3 regions of the Salinicola endophyticus genome follow, and region 3 is predicted to be linked to each of the others. Evidence: predicted binding sites of a transcription regulator. Region 3 holds the regulator's gene; each other region holds the start of a gene.

Region 1 (7,648 bases), 440 kb from region 3:
GCGACAGGCCGGCGAGCCCGCCCATTCCCTTCAATATGTCGCGACGCTTGAACTGGGTCATTGTTGTTTGCCTCTAGTGAGTGGCGTGCTGGTATTGGCAGTCTTCAGCTATCGAGGGTGATCTGCAGCTTGACGTCCTGAGGTCGCGCGCTGGCGGCGCGCTCGAACGCTTCGATGCTCTTCTCGAAAGCGAAGGTCTCGCTGATCAGTGGTTCGAGGTCGACCTTGCCCGAGGCGATCAGGTCGATCGCCCGGTCATAGACATTGGCGTAGCGGAACACCGTCTCGATGCGCAGCTCCTTGGCCTGGGCCGAGACGATATCGAAGGTGACCGGCTCGACCGGCATGCCGACCAGTACCAGCGTGCCGGCGGGCCGGGCGCAGGCCAGCACGTCGTCATAGACCCGGGGGTTGCCACTGGCTTCGAACACTACGTCGGCGCCCCAATCCTGGCCGCAGCGCCCGGCGACGGCATCACGCAGCGACTCGCGTGAGACGTTGACGGGGGTAATACCGGCGTAGCGTCCGGCGATCGCCAGCTTCTCCTCGACCAGATCGGAGACCAGCACCTCGCTGGCCCCACCCGCCAGTGCCGCCAGAGCGACCATCAGGCCGATCGGCCCCGCGCCGGTGACGACGCAGATGTCGCCCGGCTGCATGCGTGCCTTGACCACTGCCTGCATGCCGATGGCGAATGGCTCGATCATCGCCCCTGCCGCGAAGGAGACCGAGTCGGGCAGGGTGAAGGTGAACGCTGCCGGATGAATGACCTCGGGCGTCAGGCAGCCGTGCACCGGCGGGGTGGCCCAGAAGCGCACGCTGGGGTCGACGTTGTAGACGCCCAGCTTGGACGCGCGCGAGCTGGGGTCGGGAATGCCGGGCTCCATGCACACTCGGTCGCCGACCTTCAGATGGCGAACGTTGCTGCCGACCGCGGTGACCACGCCGGAGGCCTCGTGGCCGAGCACCATGGGCGCTTCCACGACGAAGGGGCCGATACGGCCGTGGGTGTAGTAGTGGACATCGCTGCCGCAGATGCCCACGGTATGTATCCGCACGCGCACATCATCGGCGCCGAGCTGATCCGGCAGCTCGATCTCACGCAGTGACAGGTCGCGTTTTTTCTCCAGCACCAGGGCTCTGGCTTTCATGGCGCGCTTCTCGGGTCGTAGGAAAAACGGGCGAGAACCGGTCTTCTATCTGCTCGCTCCGGCTCGCCACCGGCTTGGCAGTGACGCTACGCGCTGGGCGGGAAAAGCGGCTAGGCTGTAATTTTCGAGTGGCTGATACTTTTTTGCAGAGCCTGCCGTGGAGTCTGTTAATCTCTTGTTTTTCAAGTATTCGACGGAACTGTTCGGTGGTCGGTCGGGCGCTGATGGGTGGGCGAGCGTGACCAAAGTCTAAAAGTCTGCCGCCCTTATTCCTTTCAGGATGGGTGGGCGTCGACAGGGACCTCTCGTCGCGGCTGCATCATTGCTGCCCGGCGTGGGTCATTCATCGATGGACGTCATGCACCGTATTGGCCGACCGAGGCACTGATACCGATGATCGCTGCGCCGCTCAACGATACCCCTCTGGGTGCACCTGTCTTCGAAAGCATCAGCCAGGACCCGAAATTCAGCTTCTACTGGCACTGTCACGACTTCCCGGCGCCGCTCGCGCGCTGGAATTATCATCCTGAGTACGAGCTGCATCTCATCCGCGACTCGCAGGGGCACTGTTTCGTTGGCGACTATATCGGCCGCTTCGCACCGGGCAATCTGGTGCTGGTCGGGCCCAACATTCCCCATGCCTGGTTCAGCGACCTCGACGAGTCCCGGCCGCTGATCGAAGGGCGCGACGTCGTACTGCAGTTCAAGGGCGAGTGGCTAGAGCACATGATGCAGCTCTGTCCGGAGCTCAATTGCCTGTCGCCGCTGATCGAGGACTCGGCGCGGGGGGTGGAGTTCGGCGGGGAGGAAGCGGTCCGCTGCGGCGAACTGCTGATCAAGATGGGTGAGCAGGACAATGCCGGCAAGTTGCTCAGCGTGCTGACGATTCTGCGTAGCCTGTCGCAGAGCGATTACCGGACACTCTCCGGCCGTGGCTATGGGCCCGGGGCCAGCGGTGTCTCCTCGGCCCAGGTCGACGCCGTACTGCGCGATATCCATGACCATTTCCACGAAGCGCTGCGTATGTCGACACTGGCCGCCCAGCATGGCATGTCTCCCTCCGGCTTTTCGCGCTTTTTCAAGCAGGCCACGGGCGATACGTTCGTTGCCTTCCTGCGGCGAATCCGTATCGGCCACGCCTGCCGACTCCTGCTCGAAGGCAGGCACTCCATTGCCGACATCTGCTTTCAGGTCGGCTACAACAATCTATCCAACTTCAATCGACACTTTCGTGAACAGAAGGGGATGACCCCTAGCCAGTACCAGCATGAAGCCGTGGGCTCGGTATCCAAGCGCGTAAGGCGAATCGCGTGATGGCGCTTGGCGCTCATGTGGACGGGTGTTGCCGTCTGCACCAGAGACGGCCGGCCGATGCCAGGCTTGAGAGCCCTGAGATCGAGCATGGCCGACCAAAGTATGAAGGCGCTGCTTGGGTGATTGCTGAATCCTATGTACGACATACTAGGCGGCATTGTCCTACACGGCGCGCTCTGCACTGTGTAGGACAGTGCCGGCGTGACAATCGAGCTGCAACGAGGAGAGAGACATGAAGGAGACACGCAAGTTTGCGCTCGAGACGGCGCTGCGCGAGCGCCCACTGGTGGCGATTCTACGCGGGATCACGCCGGAGGAGATCGACGGTGTTTTCGATGCCCTGGTCGCGGCGGGGTTCAAGCTGATCGAGATTCCGCTCAATTCGCCCCGCGCCTGGGACAGCATCGCGGCCATCAGCAAGCGCTGCCCGGCAGACGTGGTGGTCGGTGCCGGGACGGTACTCGACCCGGCGGATGCCGAGCGCCTCGCCACCCTGGACGCGCCGCTGCTGATCACCCCGAACAGCGACCCGGAGGTGATCCGTGCCGGGGTCGCCCACGGCCTGGCGCCGATGATCGGCTGCATGACACCGACAGAGGCGCTGGCCGCGGCCAAGGCGGGCGCGACGGCGCTCAAGCTGTTTCCGGCGGCGCGCCTGGGCACCACCTACTTCAAGGATATCCGCGCCATCCTGCCCAAGGGGCTGCCGGTGCTCGCGGTCGGCGGAATCGAACAGAGCAACATGGCCGAGTGGCATGCCCATGGGGTGGCGGGTTTCGGCTTCGGCAGCAATCTCTACAAGCCCGGCCGTCCCGCTGCCGAGGTGGGCGAGATCGCGCGGGCACTGGTCGCCGAGTGGCAGCGGCTGCGTGAGGTGGCGCAGCAGGCGGAAGCCTTCGAGCGCGAGGCCGATGCATGAGCCAGCGCCTGATCGTCGTCGACTGGGGGACCAGCAACTTCCGCGCCTTTCTGGTCGACGCCGCCAGCGGCCGCACGCTCGACACGCGGCGTTCGAGTTCCGGCCTGCGTGCCCTGGCGCGGGAGGAGTTCCCGCACTACTGCGCCGCGCAGGTGAGCGACTGGCGGGCCAGTGGGGGGCGCGAGCCGGTACCGATCTATCTTGCCGGCATGGTCGGCTCGCAGCGTGGCTGGTTCGAGGCGCCGCAACTGGAACTGCCGGTGACTGCCGCCGAACTCGCCGACCGGGTGGTCGCGGCACCTGGCCTCGAGCACACCTGGATCGTGCCGGGGGTCAAGCAGGTCACCTCGACGCATGTCGATGTCATGCGCGGAGAGGAGGTACAGGCGTTCGGGGCGCTGGCGCTGGCCGGTGTCGACAGCGCCGATTGCTGCCTGCCGGGCACCCACAGCAAGTGGGCGCACCTCGAGTCTGGGCGTCTGACCGACTTCACCACGCTGATGACCGGCGAGCTCTACCATGCGGTGCGTTTCCATACCCTGCCGGGGGAGCCTGCCCGCGACGAGGCGGCGTTCGACGCCGCCGCGTTTCGGTTGGGGCTCTCCCGCGCCGGCCACGCCGGTGGCGTGCTGCACGCACTGTTCGAAGGCCGCAGCCGGCATCTCTATGCCGGCCTGGCCGCGGACCAGGTGGGTAGCTTTCTCTCCGGGGTGCTGATCGGCGAGGAGGTGTGCGCCATGCACGCGGCGCGGCCGGCGCTCGAGCGGGTCCTGCTGGTCGGCGCCGAGAGCCTGCGCCAGAGCTATACCCTGGCGTTGGAGCAGGCGGGACTGACGGTCGTGGCGATCGACAGCGACGCCGCTACCATCGCCGGCGTGCTCGCCATTGCGGCGCGCCACGCGCTGCGCTGAATCCGGTCTGCATCATTTTGGTGCATCGCCCTGGGGCGCGGGGCACTAAAGTGCCCCGTTCTGCGTCGCGCCAGCCCGAATGGCACCGACCCGCTGGCGTTGGCACGATCCGTGCTACCTTCAAGCGGTAGGGTCACCGAGGCTGACCGATCGTGAACGCGGATAGGGGGATGCGATGAGTGACGCGACTGGCGGGCCACAGCGGCCACCCCTGCTGGTTTTCACCGATCTCGATGGATCGCTGCTCGATCACCACACTTACGACTGGCAACCCGCCGCGCCCTGGCTCGAACGCCTGGCGGCGGCCGGGGTGCCGGTCATCCCCACCACCAGCAAGACCCGGGCGGAGCTTCTGGCGCTGCGCCGGGAGCTGGCGCTCGAACACACCCCCTTCATTGCCGAGAACGGCGCCGTCATCGGCCTGCCGCCGGCCTGGCAGCATGCGCGTCTGGATCGCGATCCGACCTCGCCGGAGGGGCTGGTGGTGAAGACCCCGAGCCTGGATGTCGATTTCATTCGCCGTCGTCTGGACGTGGTGCGCGAGCGCCTGGGCCTGCGCTTTCGGCGCATGGGGGAGATGACGGTCGAGGAGGTGCGCGAGCTGACCGCGCTCAGCGCCGAGGGGGCACGCCAGGCGATGGTGCGCGAGGGCAGTGAGCCGCTGGTATGGGAAGACGATGACACCCAGCTGCAACGGCTGCGTGAGACGCTCGACAGCGATGGTCTGCAGCTGACCCGAGGTGGGCGCTTCTGGCATGTGATGGGGGCGGTCGACAAGGGCCACGCGGTGCGCTGGCTGCTGGCACGCTTCGAGGCGCTGCGCGGTTACCGCCCGCTGACCCTGGGGCTCGGCGATGGCCCCAACGATCTCACCCTGCTCGCCGCCACCGACATGGCGGTGATCATCAGTGCGGCCCACGACCAGCCGATGTCGCTGACCCATACGCGGTTATATCGTACCCAAGCGGCTGGACCCGAGGGCTGGGCCGAAGGGCTCGCCCACTGGTGGCCAAGGTCAGTATCAGCGTGAACCGCCGTGAGCGCTCGGCAATCTCTGCGCGTATGCCGGCACAGGGCCGGCCTGTCTCGAGCCTTGCCCTTTCATCGCATTCGACGACCGATGCAGCGTGTCTCTTTCGGCGCTTCCATAACAATGAGGACGTGGCATGAGCGACTTCTACCAGAACGGTATCATCACCAACTTTCACAACCTCACCCGGCGCTCGGTGGAAGCGCTGGAGAACGACCTGAAGGGCTTTTCGCGCCAGCGCCCGATGGGATTGATCCTGCCGTCGCTCTACTCGGAGCTGGAGGGTCCGGCGTTGTCGCACATCGTCGACGAGCTGTGCAAGGTTCCCTATCTCAGCGAGATCGTGATCGGGCTCGATCGCGCCGACCGCGAACAGTTTCTCAAGGCGCGAGAGTTCTTCGCGCGCCTGCCGCAGCACCATCGCATCCTGTGGAACGACGGCCCGCGGCTGCGGGCGCTGCATCAGGAGCTGGCGGCGGAAGGGCTGGCGCCGCTGGAGCCGGGCAAGGGCTGTAACGTCTGGTACTGCTCGGGCTATGTACGCGCCTCCGGCAAGGCGGAGGCGGTGGCGCTTCACGACTGTGATATCGTCACTTACGATCGCGGGCTGCTGGCGCGGCTGATCTACCCGGTGGCCAATCCGCGCTTTCACTACGAATTCTGCAAGGGCTACTACTCGCGCATTGCTGCCGGCAAGCTGAACGGGCGGGTCTCGCGGCTGATGGTCACGCCGCTGATCCGTGCCTTCAAGATGATCTACGGCCCGCTGCCCTATCTCGACTACCTCGACAGCTACCGCTACCCGCTCTCAGGTGAATTCTCGATGCGTGCCGACGTGCTCGACGGAATCCGTATTCCCAGCGACTGGGGGCTGGAGATCGGGGTGTTGTCGGAGGTGCATCGCAACTTCTCGACCAAACGACTGTGTCAGGTGGATATCGCCGACGCCTACGACCACAAGCATCAGCCGATCTCCGAGGCAGACCCGAGCGGCGGGCTCAACCGCATGAGCATGGACATCGCCAAGGCGATGTACCGCAAGCTGGCAACCCTGGGCGTGGAGATGAGCGTCGAGAGCTTCCGCACCGTCAAGGCCACCTACTACCGCACCGCGCTGGATTTGATCGAGGCCTATGATCATGACGCGGCGATGAATGGGCTCAAGCTCGACCGTCACAGCGAGGAGGCGGCGGTGGAACTGTTCGCCGACAACATCATGCAGGCCGGCGCGGCGTTTTTCGAATCTCCCCGCGACAAGCCGTTCATCCCCAGCTGGAACCGGGTCCAGGCGGCGATTCCCGACCTCCAGGATCGGCTCTTCGAAGCCGTCGAGCGCGACAATGCCGGCGACGTCTAAGGACAGCGAGATGTGACGCCGCCCGATCAACCGTTGGCGGCGGCCGGCGGATTGTCGACCTGGCGGCGTCGACTTCGCTTGGCCTGCAGCAGTGCCAGGTCGGCGCGGCGAAAGGCCTGGGTGAGGGTGTCTTCCGGGCCTAGCTCGGCGATACCGATGGTGGCCGAGAGCGGTTGCTGAGTCCCCGGTACGCGCAGACTGCCTATTTGATGCTGCAGCCTGGCACCTGCCATGTGCGCGGCGTCGAGATCGCTATCCATCAACAGCAGAAACTCGTCGCCGCCGAAGCGCCCGAACAGATGCTGCGGTGTCATCCTGCCCAGCACGGCGTGACACAGCAGAATCAAGGTCTGGTCGCCGACGTCATGGCCGTAGCTGTCGTTGATCCGCTTGAAGTCGTCCATGTCCAGCACCAGCAGTGCCAAGGGGCTGGCGCGCCGCCGCGCCTCTGCATGCACTTGTTCCGCGCTGTCGAAGAAGGCGCGCCGGGTCAAGACACCGGTGAGTGGGTCGCGCGCCGCCAGCTCGCTGAGCTGACGGTTGCGTGCCGCCAGCGCCGGGACGGCAAAGCCGAAATAGCCGCTGGTGGCGATCACGCAGAGCGCGAACTGATAGGTCATCGACTGCTCGACCAGACTCAGTCCGGCCACCCACAGCGCGGTCGTCAGGGCGAACAGCGCCAGACTCAGCGCGCTGCGAAAGGCGCTCTCCGTATACACGATCCACATCAGCGGGATGATCAGGAAGAACACGGCGAAGGCGACATCCGGACCGCGCGTGTAGGCATCGGCGAGTGTCACACCGCTGAGTAGAATCAGGCACAGCGCCAGCTTGCCGATGAAAGTGGCACTCGGGCGGTGGGGCAACTGGAAGTCGAGCCCGCCGAGCCACGCCGAGAGGGCGGTGTAGCGCCAGCTCAGTACGGCCAGGAACAGCGGTGCAAGCACGATGACGCCGGCCATGTCG
Region 2 (7,648 bases), 1.5 Mb from region 3:
GCCACGCTGTCGCTCAACATTCCCGACTTCAGCCGCTTCGCCAAGAGCCAGAAGGACCAGATCGTGGGCCAGATCATCGGCCTGCCGCTGACCATGTTCTTCTTCGCCGCCCTGGGGGTGGTGATGACCGCGGCCTCGGCCTCGCTGGTGGGCGAGACGGTCTCCGATCCGGTCAGTCTGATCGGCCACATCGACAGCCCCGTGTGGGTGGTCATTGCCATGGTGCTGATCATCGTCGCCACGCTGTCGACCAATACCGCGGCGAACATCGTGTCGCCGACCAACGACTTCCAGAACATCGCCCCCAAGCTGATCGATCAGACCCGCGGCACCTTGTTGACCGGCCTGGTCGGCGTGCTGCTGATGGGCTATGACCTGCTGCAGAAGGCCGGGCTGATCGATGCCGGCGTGACCCTGGAGAGTCTCTACTCCAACTGGCTGCTGGGCTATTCGAGCCTGCTGGGGCCGATCGCCGGGATCATGGCGGTGGACTATTTCCTGATCAAGCGTCAGTGGCTCGACGTCGCCAGCCTCTACCAGGACGGCGCCGCGTACCCGGCCTACAACCCGGCCGGTTTCATCGCCTTTCTGGTGCCGGTGGCGCTGACGCTGTTCTCGTTGGTCGCGGGGGTCTGGACCTGGTTCTACGATTACGGCTGGTTCACCGGCTCGGCGCTGGGCGCCATCGTCTACTATGCGGCCAGCAAGCTGCTGATGAAGCCCATGGCGGCGGTCCAGCCCGAAGGGCTGGTCGAGGAGGGAGCGCGCTGAGCGTGCTGGCGGCAGGGGCTACACCACGGGCCGAGCGGGCCCGTGGTGTTCGGTCTGGCGCAGGCGCTCAGTGGGTGGCCAGGGTGTTCGGTGTGTCGTTGGGTGTATGGCCGCGACGGCTGTCGGCCTCGTGGTAGGCCTCGCGCGCTTCGTCTTCCGCCGCGGGGCTGAAACGGATCGCCCAGGTCGCCAGTGACACCAGGCTCACCGTGACACCCAGATAGAAAAGCCCCTGCTGATAGGTGAGCGCCTCGCTGCGGAACAGGAAGCCTGCGGCCACCGCGCCCGCATTGCCGCCGGCCCCGACGATGCCGGCCACTGCGCCCAGGGCATGCTTGTTGATGAAGGGCACCACCCCGAAAGTGGCGCCCTCGGCCATCTGCACGAACAGGCTGAAGACCAGCATGATGGCGATGGCCACGGCGAGCGTCTGCATCTGGGCGAAGCCCATCAGCGCGATACCCTCGCACAGCATGGCGACGAACAGCCAGCGTACCCGCCCCTTGAGGCCGCTGCCGCGGGCGAACAGATCCGAGAACACGCCGCCCAGCGTGCGCGCGAACAGATTCATCAGTCCGAACAGCCCGGCAATCAGCCCGGCGGTGGCGAGATCGAGGTCGAACTGATCGAAGAAGTAGATGGCGGCGATGTTGTTGATCGTCAGCTCCACCCCGAAGCAGGCCGCATAGACCGCAAACAGCGCCCAGACGCGCACATCCTTGATCGCTGCCATGAAACTCTGGCGGGCGCCGTGGGCCCGATCCGCGGCGGGCAGCTCGCCGCGCGCGCGCAGCTCGCTGAAGTTGCCGTCGGGGGCGTCCTGGGTGAAGCGGTAGTAGGCCAGCCCGGTCAAGAAGAGCACGATACCCGGCACCACCATGGCCAGGCGCCAGCCCAGCGTTTCGCTGACCCCCAGCATCAGGATGCCGGAGAACACCAGCGGCATCAGGATCTGGGTGGTGCCGCCGCCGAGATTGCCCCAGCCGGCGGTGGTGGCGTTGGCGGTGCCGACCACATTGGGCGCGAACATCACGCTGGTGTGGTACTGGGTGATGACGAACGAGGCGCCGATCGCGCCGATCGCCAGGCGCGCGAGCAGGAAACTCTCGAAGCTGTCGGCCAGGCCGATCGACATCACTGGCAGCGAGCCCAGGCAGAGCAGCCAGGTGTAGGCCTTGCGTGGCCCGATACGATCGCACAGCAGGCCGATGGCGAGCCGCACTATCACGGTGATCGCCACCGAGGCGATGATGGTGTTGCCGATCTGGGTCTTGGTCAGCCCCAGGTCGTCACGTACCACCGCCATCAGTGGGGCGATGCCGAACCAGCCGAAGAAGCAGACGTGAAAGGCGAACCAGGAGAGATGGAAGGCTCGCATGGGGGGAGTCGAGAAGCTGAAGAGTCGAATCCGATTGGCTTTGTGTCGAATGTCCATTGGGGGAGGTGCTCCGCAGTCGTCGCGCGAATGTCGCGGGGGAGAACGCAAAACGGCGCCCATCGTCGATTCATGCCGTGCATGAATCGACGATGGGCGCCGTTGCCCGATCCGTTGCCGACCCTGTCTGGGTCAGTACGCCAGGGGATGCCTGAGCGCGAGCCGCCGTTGGCCCGCCACGAGAGACAAAGCAGGCGGGGTGCCAACATGGCGGTAGTCGAGCAAAATCAATTGGCTGACGCCGACGGCTCGGATTTGCCTGGGGGGCGTGGCGGCTGTGCCGCCAGATGTTGGTGCAACGACGCGCGCGCATGCACCAGCGCGTGAGTGGTTAGAAAAGAGGGTGTCCAGGCTGCCTACCGTCGGGTCATGCGTCCGCGTCGAGCATCGCGACCACCTGGATGACGTTACGCGCCACCTCGATCAGCGGCTTGCTCTGGTCCATGGCGGTCTTGCGCAGCAGGCGGTAGGCCTGTGCCTCGGAAAGCTGCTGATGGGTCATCAGCAGGCCCTTGGCGCGCTCGATCTCGCGCCGCTCGCGCAGCGCCTGGCGGGTGCTCTCGAGCTCGTCGCCGAGGCGTTGCAGGCGCGCGTTCTGTGCCTGGACCAGCTCGACCAGCGAGCGGTTGAAGCGCGACTCGATGGTGTCGAGGGTGAGCGCGCCGGCGGGCGTCTGCTGGTCCTGTGTGAACAGTGCCACCGGGCTGGCCCAGAGCAGCTCCTGGGGCAGCGCATCGAGACTAGCCGCCGCCTCGGGGGGCGCGGCCTGCTGCAGGCGTTGGCGGCAGCTCGCGCGCAGGGCCTCGAGCAGGCGCGTCTCTTCCTCGTGCATGGCGTCGATGCGCTGGGTGGCGACGGCGTACCACTGTTCGCCAGGGTTCTCGAGCGTCCGCGCCAGCGGTGCGCCGCTGCAGGCGAGTTCGCGCAGGGCTTCGAAGGTGTCGTTGAGCGGGCCGGACTGGAGCTGTTGCCAGCGGGCCAGGCTGTCGCGGCTGGTGAACTCGGCGAAGGTCTCGAAGCAGCGGCGCTGGCTGCCGATCAGCGCTTCCAGGGTGTCGCGATGGGGCGTGTCGAAGTGTCCCAGGGTGAAGCCCAGAGCGCCGCAGGCGCGCTCCTGTCCGGCCAGCTCCTTGCCCTGGATGAAATGGAAGAGGCTCACCAGCCGGCGTGTGATGTCGGGATCGCTGGCGGTATCGGCGGCCTCGAAGATCACCTGCAGCAGATGGCCGATCAACTGGTTGAAGGCGCGCAGGGTATCGTCGGCGCTGAGCTGCTGGGTGGTGATGCGCTGGCGCAGATCGGGTAGGGCGTCCAGATCCTGCCAGACCGCGGCGACGCTCACCAGCAGGCGTACGTTGGCCAGACCGCACGGCAGGGCGCCACTCGCGTCGGCCGCGGTCCAGGGGGCCAGGCGCTGTTCCAGGGTGGACTGGGCGAGCTCGCTGTCGGCGATGCGCTGGTCACGCTGCGCGCCGAAGCGGCTGCCGCCGGAACCGAGATAGATGATCGAGCTGCCGCGCTCGCGCTGCAGTGCGTGCACGCAGCGACTGATGTCGGTCACCACGGCGACGATGTCGGAGAGCGCCGTGAGCTGCTCGCGCTGGAGCTTACTGGCTGCTTGCAGCAGCCGTCGGGTAGCGGTCATGGGGTAGCCTGGGCGTTATTGTTGTGGGTACCTGTGCGCCGGGTACGGCCTGCGACCAAGGTCTAAGAAAACTCTATCGCGTCTCGGCACGCCGTGCACGCGGGTCGTTCGTCTGAACGTCTCGCTTCAAGGCTGGTGTGGGAGCGATGGCCGCAAGACGACCGCGCCGACGTCACTGTGGTGGCGTCGGCGCGGTCGCTCGAAGGGGAAGCGTGGGGCGGAAGGGCGGTCTCAGCGTTCGGAGCGCACCTCGTACTCGCCTTCCAGCACGCGCTGGCTGCGGGGCTCGCCGCCGGGCTCGGCATGGTCGGCGCTGCCACCGGCGTACTGGGCGCGGGAAGCGCGGACCTGCTCGGCGCGTTTCTTCATGCGATGGCGCAGGAAGGGCAGCATGGCCCAGCCGACGAGCAGGAAGAACAGCCCCAGCAGGGTGCCGACGAACAGCACGATCCCGAAGATCAGCCAGGTGAAGAGCATTCTCAGCCCGCTCGCACCCTGGCCGGGGCGGGTCCGGTCGACCCGCTCGCGCCACTGCTGCGCGGCGCGCCAGGCGGCGTTTTGCTGCTGTTGGCGATGATCTGTCATCGGGTCTCTCCGGTGGCGGTGAGTGCGTCGCGGCGCAGGTCGAGATCGAGGTCGCGCTGGTTGGCATCGTAGCCTTCGATCTCGACGTGCCCATTACTATCGACCTCGAGTTCGTCGAAGCGTTGCATCCCGCGCGCCTGGGCATGGCTCAGCGCCTGGCGCAACTGGTCGCCGGTGAGGCTCCAGTCGGGCACGCTGGAGCGGCGCTGACTCTCGCGGGTCAGGCTGGTGTCGTCGAGCTGCATCGAGATATCCAGCTCCCAGCCGTCGTTGCGCCAGCCCTCGACTTCCAGCACATTGTCGTCGCGGTCGACGTCGAGTTTTTCGTAGCGGCTGAAGCCGTACTGCTCGGCCTTGCCGAGCAGGCCATCGAGTTCAGCGTAGGAAAGGGTGCCATCGTTGGCCATGGCGCCGGTACTCAGGCCGCAACCCATGGCGATAGCGGGTAACATCCAGAGACGATATTTCATGGCAGTTCTCCCTGTCTATCCGGCAGCGGGCGCCGCACGGCGAACGCCCTGTTCCTTCGTTATACGCGGGCCGACCTTGCCCGGGACTGACAGTGCCGTTCATCTGCGGTTCATCGCCACCGGCCCACGCCAGCGCGGCGGGCGTTCATTCCCGGTTCATCGCCGATGGGTCAGACTGACAGCATGAAAATGCGCAACGTTATCGCTCTACTGATCGCTCTGCCGTGCCTGGCCAGCGGTGCCCTGGTGCCCGTGTCGGCGGCGGATGACGAGGCCGACACGGCGAACCAGGACTGGCACGACCTCCACCAGGAGGTCAAGGCCGGCCATCTGGTGCCGATGACCGCGATCATGGATTGGCTCGAGGCGCGTTTCGAAGGGCAGATCCTCGAGGTCGAGCTGGAGCAGGACCATGGCCACGGCAGCATCGAGTACGAGGTGGAGATGATCGGCCCCCAGGGTCAGGTGGTGGAGTTCGAGTTCGATGCCACGACCGGCGAGCTACTCAGCATCGAAGGCGTTAATATCGAGGCCATGAAGAAGAAGACGCCTTGACCCGGCCCGACCTCGAATGTCGAGGCGGCTGGGTCGAGACGGTAGCGTCGATGGACTTTAGGTGCTGTTTGAAAAGTCGACGAGCGAAGGCCAGGCAAGGCAAAAATCGGCGAAAACGCGGAGTTTACGTGTTGTAAATGAGCATTTTGAGCCGATTTTTAACGCCGCATGGGCGAGCACAGTACTTTTCAGACAGTGCCTAGTCGAGGGATGGGAGTCGAGGTATGAAAGTACTGTTGGTCGAGGACGACGCGGCGCTCGCCGAAGCGCTGGTGGCGGCGCTGGAGGAGGCCGGCCTGCTGATAGAGTCGACCACCACCGGCAGCGAAGCCGACTATCTGGTGCGCACCGAGCGCTACGATGCGCTGATTCTCGATCTCGGCCTGCCGGACGGCGATGGCACCCGCTGGCTGTCGCAGTGGCGCGAGGACGAGATCGATCTGCCGGTGCTGGTGCTGACCGCGCGCGAGCGCTGGTCGGACAAGGCCGCGGGGTTCTCCGCCGGCGCCGACGACTACGTGGTCAAGCCATTCGAGACCGCCGAGATCCTGTTCCGCCTGCGCGCCCTGGTGCGCCGCAGCCACGGCCACTCGCACCCGGTGCTGCGGGTTGGCGAGCTGACCCTGGACACCCACACCGGCAGCGTCACCCTGGCCGGGCGGCCGATCACCCTGACCGCCCAGGAGTCGCGCCTGCTCTCCTATCTGATGCACGCCTCGCCGCGTATCGTCAGCCGCGCCGAGCTCTCCGAACACGTCTACAACCGCGACCACGAGCCCGACTCCAACGTCATCGACGTGCAGATCAGCCGCCTGCGGCGCAAGTTCGGCCGTGCGCGGATCGAGACGCTGCGCGGCCAGGGCTACCGGCTGATCGACCTCGAGGCCGAGGCTTGAGCGCCAGCCTACTGTCGCGTCTGGCTCGGGGGAGACACCGGCTTTACTGCGCGCCCCTCGGCACCCGATTGCTGCTGGCGTCGCTGGTGCTGGTGGTGGTGCTGCTGCCGCTGGCCGGTTTCGGCCTCACCTACAACTTCCGCGAGTCGGCCACGGCTTCCTTCGACAGTCGCCTGGAGTCCCAGCTCAATGCGCTGCTGGCGGGCATCCAGATCGATGGCATGGGTCAGCACCTGCGCCTCAATCGCTCGCTGGGGGATGCGCGCTTCGAGCGAGTCTACTCCGGCTGGTACTGGCAGGTGACCGACGAGGGCGATCTGACTCTTACCTCGCGCTCGCTGTGGGATCAGCGCCTGCCGACGCCGACGCCGGAGAACGGCGTCAACGTGTTCGCCATCACCGGACCCCGCGACGAACCCCTGCGCATGATCGAGCGCGATATCCGCGTGCCTGGCCACCCCAAGGTGATCCGCGTCGCCCTGGCGGGTTCCACCCGCGAACTCGACCGCGAAGTGGGGCGCTTCGAGCGCCTGCTGATCATCTCGCTGGCCACCTTTGCGGTGTTGCTGCTGGCCGGGCTGGCGCTGCAGATGCGCTGGGGGCTGGCGCCGCTGCGGCGGATGTCGGCCAATCTGCGCGCGGTGGAGGAGGGTGAGGCCGAACGCCTGGATACCCAACTCCCCGCAGAGCTCGAGGAGCTGGCGCTGGCGATGAACAGCGTGCTCGAGCGCGACCGCCGCCTGATCGAGCGTGGGCGTGCCGCTGCAGGCAATCTGGCCCACGCGCTGAAGACCCCGGTGAGCGTGCTCAAGACCCTTGCCGAACGCTTCCCAGCCGAGCAGCGCCAGCCGATCAACACCGAGCTTGCGCGTATCGATGATGCCGTGCGCCACCATCTGGCGCGCGCCTCCGCCGCCGGCGGGCTGGCCTTCGCCGGGCGGGTCACCATCGCTGAGGCGATCGCGCCGGTGGTCCAGGGGCTGTCGCGCCTCGCCGAGCGCCGCGGGGTGCACTTCGAGGCGCGAATCGACCCCACCGCGACCGCGCGCATCGACCCGCAGGATCTGCAGGAGCTGGTCGGCAACCTGCTCGAGAACGCGCTGCGCTGGGCCGAGACGCGGGTGATCTTCGTGGTGCGCCGAGTCGAGCACGGAGTGCGCCTACAGGTCGAGGACGACGGCCCCGGGATGACCCGGGCGCAGAGCGAATCGGCGCTGGCGCGCGGGGTGCGGCTCGATACCAGCGCCGCCGGCTCGGGATTGGGGCTGGCGATCGTCGAGGATCTGATGGC
Region 3 (7,648 bases):
CCAGCACGATGGCCACCGACATCACGCCGACGAAGTGCATCTGGCGCAGCCACAGGTGGAAACCCTCGCGCGAGGGCAGGCAGAACACGGACTGCACCAGAAAGAGTCCGGCGCGCCCGATCGCCATGAGCACGTCGAGCGTGCCCCGGCCCAGTGCGGCGATACGATCGATCATGAAAACTGCCCCGCGGGTGCCAGGATATCGTCGTAGAAATCCGGCGCCGGATAGTGGAACGGCACCGGTCCATCGGGCTCGCCGTGGACGAACTGACGCGTGTGGGCGTCTTCGTCGACGTCCAGTGTCTGCGGCGTGCCGTGGGACATCACCTTGCCGTCGGCGATGATATAGACGTAGTCGGCGATGGAGAGCGTCTCCTTGATATCGTGAGAGACCACGATAGCAGTCAGCCCCAGCGCCTGATTGACCTTCTTGATCAGCTGCACCAGCACGCCCATCGAAATCGGGTCCTGGCCCACGAAGGGCTCGTCGTAGAGCACCAGGTCCGGGTCCAGCGCCACTGCTCGCGCCAGCGCCACGCGCCGTGCCATGCCTCCGGAGAGCTCCGACGGCATCAGGTGGCGCGCGCCGCGCAGCCCAACCGCCTGCAGCTTCATCAGCACGATGTCGCGAATCATGGCGTTGGGCAGCTCGGTGTGTACGCGCAGCGGAAAAGCCACGTTCTCGAACACATCCAGGTCGGAGAACAGCGCGCCGCTCTGGAACAGCATGCCCATACGCCGACGCAGCTTGAACAGCGAGCGTCGCGGCAGTTTGTGCACATCCTGCCCGCCGATCAGCACCTGGCCGCGGTCAGGTGTCAGCTGCCCGCCGATCAGCTTGAGCAGGGTCGTCTTGCCAGTACCGCTCGGCCCCATGATGGCGGTTATCTTGCCGAGCGGAATCTGCAGATCCACGCCGCGAAACACCTCGGTGCTGCCGCGGGCGAAATGCAGATTCTTGACCTCGATCATAATCGGGTCATTCATGCACCCTCCACCACTCAGGTTCGATAGATTATCGAACATTGTATCCTAACCTGACGGAGTGCAGCCAGCCGTGCGCGTGCTCGCCGTCAGGCGCGCTCTTGCCCCGCTGCCGCCAGCGAATGCCCAAAGTGCAGTCGATCAACGGTATACTGCTCAAACCCTAGCGTGTCCGCGCCCGGATGCCAGCCGACACCCGCGCGACAGCCGATTCTTCATCGACCACCGGCCACGCATGCGACACAGCAGAACGACAGAGCAGGACCATGACCCCAGACGCCACCTTCGATTTTCGCGCCAGCGCCCGGCGCACGCTCACCCTCGAGCAGCAGGCCCTGACTGAACTGATCGACAAGCTCGATGCCAGCTTCGACCACGCCTGCCGCACGCTGCTCGAGTGCAGTGGCCGGATCATCGTCACCGGCATGGGCAAGTCCGGACACATCGCGCGCAAGATGGCGGCCACCTTCGCCAGCACCGGCTCACCGGCCTTCTATCTGCACCCCGGCGAGGCCAGTCACGGCGACCTGGGCATGGTCACCGCGGGTGACGTGGTGATCGCGCTCTCCAACTCCGGCGAGACCCAGGAGATCACTGGACTGATCACCCTGTTCAAGCGCCTGGGCGCGCCACTGATCAGCCTCACCGGCCGCCCCCACTCGACCCTGGCCCGCTACAGCGACGTGCACATCGACACCGGCGTGTCGCGCGAGGCGTGCCCGCACGACCTCGCGCCCACCTCGTCGACCACCGCGGCCCTGGCGATGGGCGACGCCCTGGCCCTGGCGCTGCTCGAGGCGCGTGGCTTCAGCCCCGAGGACTTCGCCCTGTCGCACCCCGGCGGAACCCTGGGCAAGCGGCTGCTGCTGCGCGTCAGCGATCTGATGCACGGTGGCGAGCGGCTGCCCTGCGTGCCCGCCGGCAGCCCCCTGCGTGTAGCGCTGCTGGAGATGACACGCAAGGGCATGGGCTTCACCTGCGTGGTGGATGAACATCAGCATCTGGTCGGTGTCTACACCGACGGCGACCTGCGCCGCACGCTGGACCAGCGCGGCGATTTCGACCTGCTCAAGGTCGATGACGTGATGACCCGCGGCGGCAAGACGACGGCGCCGGACATGCTCGCCGCCGAGGCGGTGCGCATCATGGAAGACAACATGATCACCGCCCTCGCGGTGGTCGAGGCGGGACGCCCGATCGGCGCCCTGCACATGCACGACCTACTGCGCAGCGGCGTGATCTGAGATGGCCGCTGCTCGCGCCAATGCCGGCGCTCGCGTCGAACCCGATGCCCGGGTCGAACCCGATTCGAAAGGAGACCGCGTGACAGCCACGCCACGAACTCGCTCCCCCTGGTGGCGCCGCCTCGGCCTGCTGGCCCTGCTGCTGGCCCTCGGCGGCGGGCTCGCCTATCTCGACCAGCGCAACGAGCGCACCCCGGCGCCGGCGCCCAGCGATCCCGCCGGCGAACCCGACTACTTCCTCGAAGATGCGCGGATGACGCGCTTCGACGAGCAGGGCCGCGCCTATCAGCGGCTCGACACGCCGCGCATGGTGCACACCCCGGCCGACGACGTGATCCGCGCCGAGAAGCCCCACGGCTACCTGATCGACGACGATCAGCGCGAGTGGCAGATCACCGGCGACCGCGGCCAGCTGGCCGAAGATGGCAACCTGCTCACGCTCGAAGGCAACGCGCGCCTGGTGCAGCCGACCAATGCCTGGAGCCTGGAGACCCAGACGCTCCACTACGACAATCGCACTGCGCACGCCTGGAGTGACACCTCTTCCGTCTTGCGTCAGCATAACCAGACCATGCGTGGCGATCGTTTCGACGCCTGGATCAACGAGAATCGCATGCGTCTGACCGACAATGTGCAGGGCCGCCTGCCACAGCAACCTGAGGATCAAGGATCATGAGGCGAGAACTCGGCCAACTGCTGGTCTTGACCGCACTGGGACTCTCCAGCCTGCCCGCCCTGGCGCTGGAGAGCGACGCCTCGGCGCCGATCGAGATCGCCGCCGACCAGCTCGAACTCGACGATCGCCAAGGCACCGCGGTCTACACCGGCAAGGTCGACATGCAGCAGGGCAGCATGCAGCTCAAGGCCGCGCGAGTGGAGATCAAGCGCGGCAAGAACGGCGAAGTAAGCCTGGTGACCGCCACCGGCGGCGGTGATCAGCGCGCCTATCTGGAGCAGAAGCCTGCCCCCGACGAAGCCCTGGTCAAGGGCTGGGGCGACAAGATCATCTATCACGCCGCCGAGCGCCGGGTCGAGCTGATCGGCAACGCCGAGCTGCACCAGGCACGCGACACCTTCGACGGCGCCTACGTCGAGTACTATCTCAACTCGCGCCGAGTCAACGCCCGCTCCAGCACCAGTGGCGACGGCAGCGGTGATGGCCGCGTGCGCATGACGCTCACGCCACGTCAGCAGACCCAGTGACGCCCCCTTTCGCGAGGCAAGGAAGAAAGCGATGAAAACGCTAACGGCCGCCCACCTGGCCAAGAGCTACAAGGGGCGTCGAGTCGTCCACGACTTCAGCCTGACCCTGCGCCAGGGCAGCATCGTCGGCCTGCTCGGTCCCAATGGTGCCGGCAAGACCACGTCCTTCTACATGATCGTGGGCCTGGTCAAATCCGACGCCGGCAGCGTGCACATCGACGATCGTGATCTGAGCCGCGCGCCGATGCACGAACGCGCCCGCGCCGGCATCGGCTATCTGCCGCAGGAGGCCTCGATCTTCCGCAAGCTCAGTGTCGCCGACAACATCATGGCCATTCTGGAAACGCGCAAGGATCTCGACCGCGCCGGGCGCCGCGACCGCCTGGAGCAGCTGCTCGGCGATTTCCACGTCGACCATATCCGCGACAATCTGGGCATGTCGCTCTCCGGCGGCGAGCGGCGCCGGGTGGAGATCGCCCGGGCACTGGCCACCGAGCCCGCCTTCGTGCTGCTCGACGAGCCCTTCGCCGGGGTCGATCCGATCTCGGTGGGCGATATCAAGAACATCATCCGCCAGCTGCGCGATCGCGAGATCGGCGTACTGATCACCGATCACAACGTGCGCGAGACGCTCGATATCTGCGACAACGCCTATATCGTCGGCGATGGCCAGATCATCGCCGAGGGGCGCCCCGAGGCGATTCTCGACAACCAACGCGTGCGGGATGTCTATCTGGGGCACGAGTTCCGCCTCTAAGGTCGCACTGCCCCCTTCCCAGCCCGCTGCGCCACCGCGGCGGGCCGGGCCCCTCTCGAAGCCGCCGCAGGCCCCATCCGAACGCACCGTGGCATAATTCTTGCATAAAGTTAGCGCTCAAAGCGTTGCATCCCGCCGGGGCAGTCAGTAACGTAGGGTTATCCTATCGACCGGCGGCCACCGCTGCCCCATGTGTGTCCATGCCATGTCCATGAAACCTTCACTGCAACTGCGCGTCGGCGCCCAGCTGACGATGACGCCACAGCTACAGCAGGCGATCCAGCTGCTGCAGCTGTCGACGCTCGATCTGCGCCAGGAGATCCAGCAGGCGCTCGAGACCAATCCCATGCTCGAGCTGGATGAAGAGTATGCCGAGCAGGCGGTCAGCGAGACGCCCGAGGAGGACTGGGCCAGCGACATTCCCGAGGAGCTCGCCCTCGACAGCGAGTGGAGCGACACCTATCAGGACATCGCCGCCAGCGCCGCTCCGGCCGGCGCCGACGAGTGGCCGGATCTGGAGCGCAACGCCGCCGGCACCACGCTCCACGACCATCTCGCCTGGCAGCTTGCCATGGGCGAGTTCTCCTCCCGCGAACGGCTCATCGGCGAGTGTCTGATCGACGCCATCAACGCCGATGGCTATCTCGAGGGCTCCCTCGACGAGCTCGCCGCGGGGCTGCGCGCACAGCAATCCGAAGCCGTCACCAGCGCCGATGTCGAGCGTGTGCTGCTGCGACTGCAGCAGTTCGATCCCACCGGCGTGGGCGCCCGCGACCTGCGCGAATGCCTGCTGCTACAGCTCGGCGCCCTGCCCGAAGACACCCCGCTGCTGCCCCAGGCCAAGCGTCTGGTACGCCAGTTCCTGGAGGCGCTGGCCGGCGACGACCGGCGCCAGCTCAAGCGCCGCCTGCGCCTCGAGGATGCCGAGCTCGACCGCGTCATCGCCACCATCCGCACCCTCGACCCGCGCCCCGGCCAGGTCTTCGACCACGGCCAGCAGGACTACGTGATCCCCGACCTGGTGGCGCGCCTGACCCGCGACGGCTGGCGCATCGAGCTCAACGCCGAGGCACTGCCGCGGCTGCGCATCCAGCCCGACTACGCCGCCCTGATCCGGCGCGCCGACAAGAGCGACGACAACACCTTCCTGCGCCAGCACCTGCAGGAGGCACGCTGGCTGATGAAGAGCCTCTCCAGCCGTAACGACACCCTGCTGCGGGTGGGGCGCGAAATCATGGCGCGCCAGGTCGACTTCCTCGAGCGCGGCGAAGAGGCGATGAAACCGCTGATCCTGGCCGACATCGCCACCAGCGTCGACATGCACGAATCCACCATCTCGCGGGTGACCACGCAGAAGTTCATCCACACCCCGCGCGGGGTGTTCGAGCTCAAGTACTTCTTCTCCAGCCAGGTGGGCCAGCGCGGCGAGAGCGACAGCGTCTCCAGCACCGCGATTCGGGCACGCCTCAAGAAGCTGATCGGCGAGGAGTCGCCGCGCAAGCCGCTCTCCGACAGCAAGCTGGTGGAGCTATTGGCGCAGGCCGATATCAGCGTCGCCCGGCGCACCGTAGCCAAGTACCGCGAGGCCATGGGCATCCCCGCCTCCAGTGAACGCAAGCGATTGTCTTGAATGGGTTTTTAGAATTCTCGCCAGCGCAGGGCGATCAATCGTCCGCGATCCCTTTGCAGCGCGGAGAAAAGGGTTACAATCAGAGGTGCCACATAAGCCGCAACAGGAGCGCGCCATGCAAGTGAACGTCACCGGCCATCATGTCGAACTGACCGACGCCCTGCGGGACTACGTCGACGAGAAACTCGCACGTCTGGAGCGCCACTACGACAACATCACCAACGTTCAGGTGACGTTGAGCATCGAGAAAGAGCGTCAGCAAGCGGCTTGCACGCTACACGCAGCGGGCGGCGATATTCATGCCGAAGCCAGCGATATCGACATGTATGCCGCGATCGATGCCCTGACCGACAAGCTGGACCGCCAACTGGTCAAACACAAAGAGAAGGCACAGGCCCGCGCGCAAGGCGCAGGCGCCCGCTAATTCCCCGATGATCACTCTGGAAACCATCCTGCCCCCCGAGCGCACCCTCTACGGTGTGACGGGGGGCAGCAAAAAGCGTCTGCTGGAATTCTTCAGCACCTTCATCGCCCAGAATACGCCCAGCCTGGACAGTCAGGAGGTCTTCAGCCGCCTGATCGGCCGCGAGCGTCTGGGCAGCACAGGCATCGGCAACGGGGTCGCCATTCCGCACGCGCGCAGCCCGCACTGCAAGACCCCGCTGGCCGGCTTCATGCGCCTCGAGGATGCCATCGACTTCGATGCCATCGACGGCGAGCCGGTGGACCTGGTGTTCGTGCTGCTGGTGCCGGAGGAGGCAGACGATGCCCATCTTTCGCTGCTGGCCGAGGTCGCCGGCATCATGAATCAGAGCAGCGTGCGCCAGAAGCTGCGTCAGGCCGGCTCGCAGCGCGCGCTCCACGACACGCTGATCGACGCCATCCGCCATCATCAGGACAGCGAAGACGGATAGAGACTGCATGCGACTCGTCATCATCAGCGGCCGCTCGGGGTCGGGAAAGTCCATTGCGCTGCAAGCGCTCGAGGATCTCGGCTACTACGCCATCGACAACCTGCCGGCCAATCTGCTGGCGCCGCTGATCGACGAGCTCAGAGCCGCTCCGCCCTCACGACCCAACGTGGCGGTGAGCATCGATGCACGCAACCTGCCGGAGGCGCTGGAGCGCTTTCCGGTTCTGCTCGAAGGCGTGCGCGAACGCGGCATCGATACCCAGGTGGTCTATCTCACCGCCGACGCCAAGGTGCTGCTCGAACGCTACTCGGCCACGCGCCGTCGTCACCCGCTGACCCGCGGCAACGACATGACGCTGGCCGAGGCGATCGACAACGAGCAGACCTACCTGGCACCGATCCGGCGGGTCGCCGATTTGGTGATCGATACCCGCGGCCTGTCGGTCCACGACCTGCGTGCACGTATCAGCGAACAGGTGGCACGGCACAGCGGCGGCCGCCTCACGCTGACCTTCGAATCGTTCGGCTTCAAGCGCGGTGTGCCGCTGGATGCCGACATGGTGTTCGACGTGCGCTGCCTCCCCAACCCTTTCTGGGACCCGACGCTGCGCGCTTTCGACGGCCGTGACGACGAGATCGTCACCTTTCTCGAGCAGTACCCCGACGTGCACGCCATGGCCGGCGATATCCACGCTTGGCTGATCCGCTGGCTGCCGGCCTATCTGGCCAGTCACCGTAGCTATCTCACCGTCGCGGTGGGCTGCACCGGGGGCCATCACCGCTCGGTCTATCTGATCGAGCGTCTGGCGCACCACTTCCGCCATGACGACGTCGACATCCGCCTGCGCCATCGCGAGCTCGGTGTGCACACCGCCCTCTCCGATGACGTTCCGGCGGAGCGGGGTAGCGATGCCGAC

What was found. The regulator sigma-54, encoded in region 3, starts transcription at its own class of promoters, with help from an activator protein. The targets are predictions, from matches to a motif close to TGGCACNNNNNTTGCTNT.
Region 1: ABV408_RS05470 (HAD-IIB family hydrolase) is a predicted target of sigma-54. The motif match lies at 4,396-4,413, and genes of this name have one in related genera.
Region 2: ABV408_RS14450 (NarK family nitrate/nitrite MFS transporter) is a predicted target of sigma-54. The motif match lies at 2,394-2,411, and genes of this name have one in related genera.

Annotation. Positions count from the first base shown of each region.
Region 1 is NZ_CP159578.1:1,184,012-1,191,659, forward strand. It holds gene ABV408_RS05445 (sugar ABC transporter substrate-binding protein) at 1-61, opposite strand, end outside; gene ABV408_RS05450 (NAD(P)-dependent alcohol dehydrogenase) at 105-1,151, opposite strand; gene ABV408_RS05455 (AraC family transcriptional regulator) at 1,545-2,465, shown strand; gene ABV408_RS05460 (2-dehydro-3-deoxy-6-phosphogalactonate aldolase) at 2,698-3,384, shown strand; gene ABV408_RS05465 (2-dehydro-3-deoxygalactonokinase) at 3,381-4,295, shown strand; gene ABV408_RS05470 (HAD-IIB family hydrolase) at 4,471-5,325, shown strand; gene ABV408_RS05475 (glycosyl transferase) at 5,462-6,682, shown strand; gene ABV408_RS05480 (diguanylate cyclase domain-containing protein) at 6,709-7,648, opposite strand, start outside.
Region 2 is NZ_CP159578.1:3,168,631-3,176,278, reverse strand. It holds gene ABV408_RS14455 (NCS1 family nucleobase:cation symporter-1) at 1-771, shown strand, start outside; gene ABV408_RS14450 (NarK family nitrate/nitrite MFS transporter) at 839-2,206, opposite strand; gene ABV408_RS14445 (nitrate- and nitrite sensing domain-containing protein) at 2,574-3,851, opposite strand; gene ABV408_RS14440 (hypothetical protein) at 4,083-4,436, opposite strand; gene ABV408_RS14435 (hypothetical protein) at 4,433-4,906, opposite strand; gene ABV408_RS14430 (PepSY domain-containing protein) at 5,090-5,461, shown strand; gene ABV408_RS14425 (response regulator) at 5,686-6,357, shown strand; gene ABV408_RS14420 (HAMP domain-containing sensor histidine kinase) at 6,354-7,648, shown strand, end outside.
Region 3 is NZ_CP159578.1:1,623,033-1,630,680, reverse strand. It holds gene mlaE (lipid asymmetry maintenance ABC transporter permease subunit MlaE) at 1-175, opposite strand, end outside; gene ABV408_RS07425 (ATP-binding cassette domain-containing protein) at 172-987, opposite strand; gene ABV408_RS07420 (KpsF/GutQ family sugar-phosphate isomerase) at 1,251-2,228, shown strand; gene lptC (LPS export ABC transporter periplasmic protein LptC) at 2,308-2,904, shown strand; gene lptA (lipopolysaccharide transport periplasmic protein LptA) at 2,901-3,431, shown strand; gene lptB (LPS export ABC transporter ATP-binding protein) at 3,463-4,188, shown strand; gene ABV408_RS07400 (RNA polymerase factor sigma-54) at 4,394-5,818, shown strand; gene hpf (ribosome hibernation-promoting factor, HPF/YfiA family) at 5,934-6,242, shown strand; gene ABV408_RS07390 (PTS sugar transporter subunit IIA) at 6,253-6,732, shown strand; gene rapZ (RNase adapter RapZ) at 6,740-7,648, shown strand, end outside; gene ABV408_RS07380 (HPr family phosphocarrier protein) at 7,641-7,648, shown strand, end outside.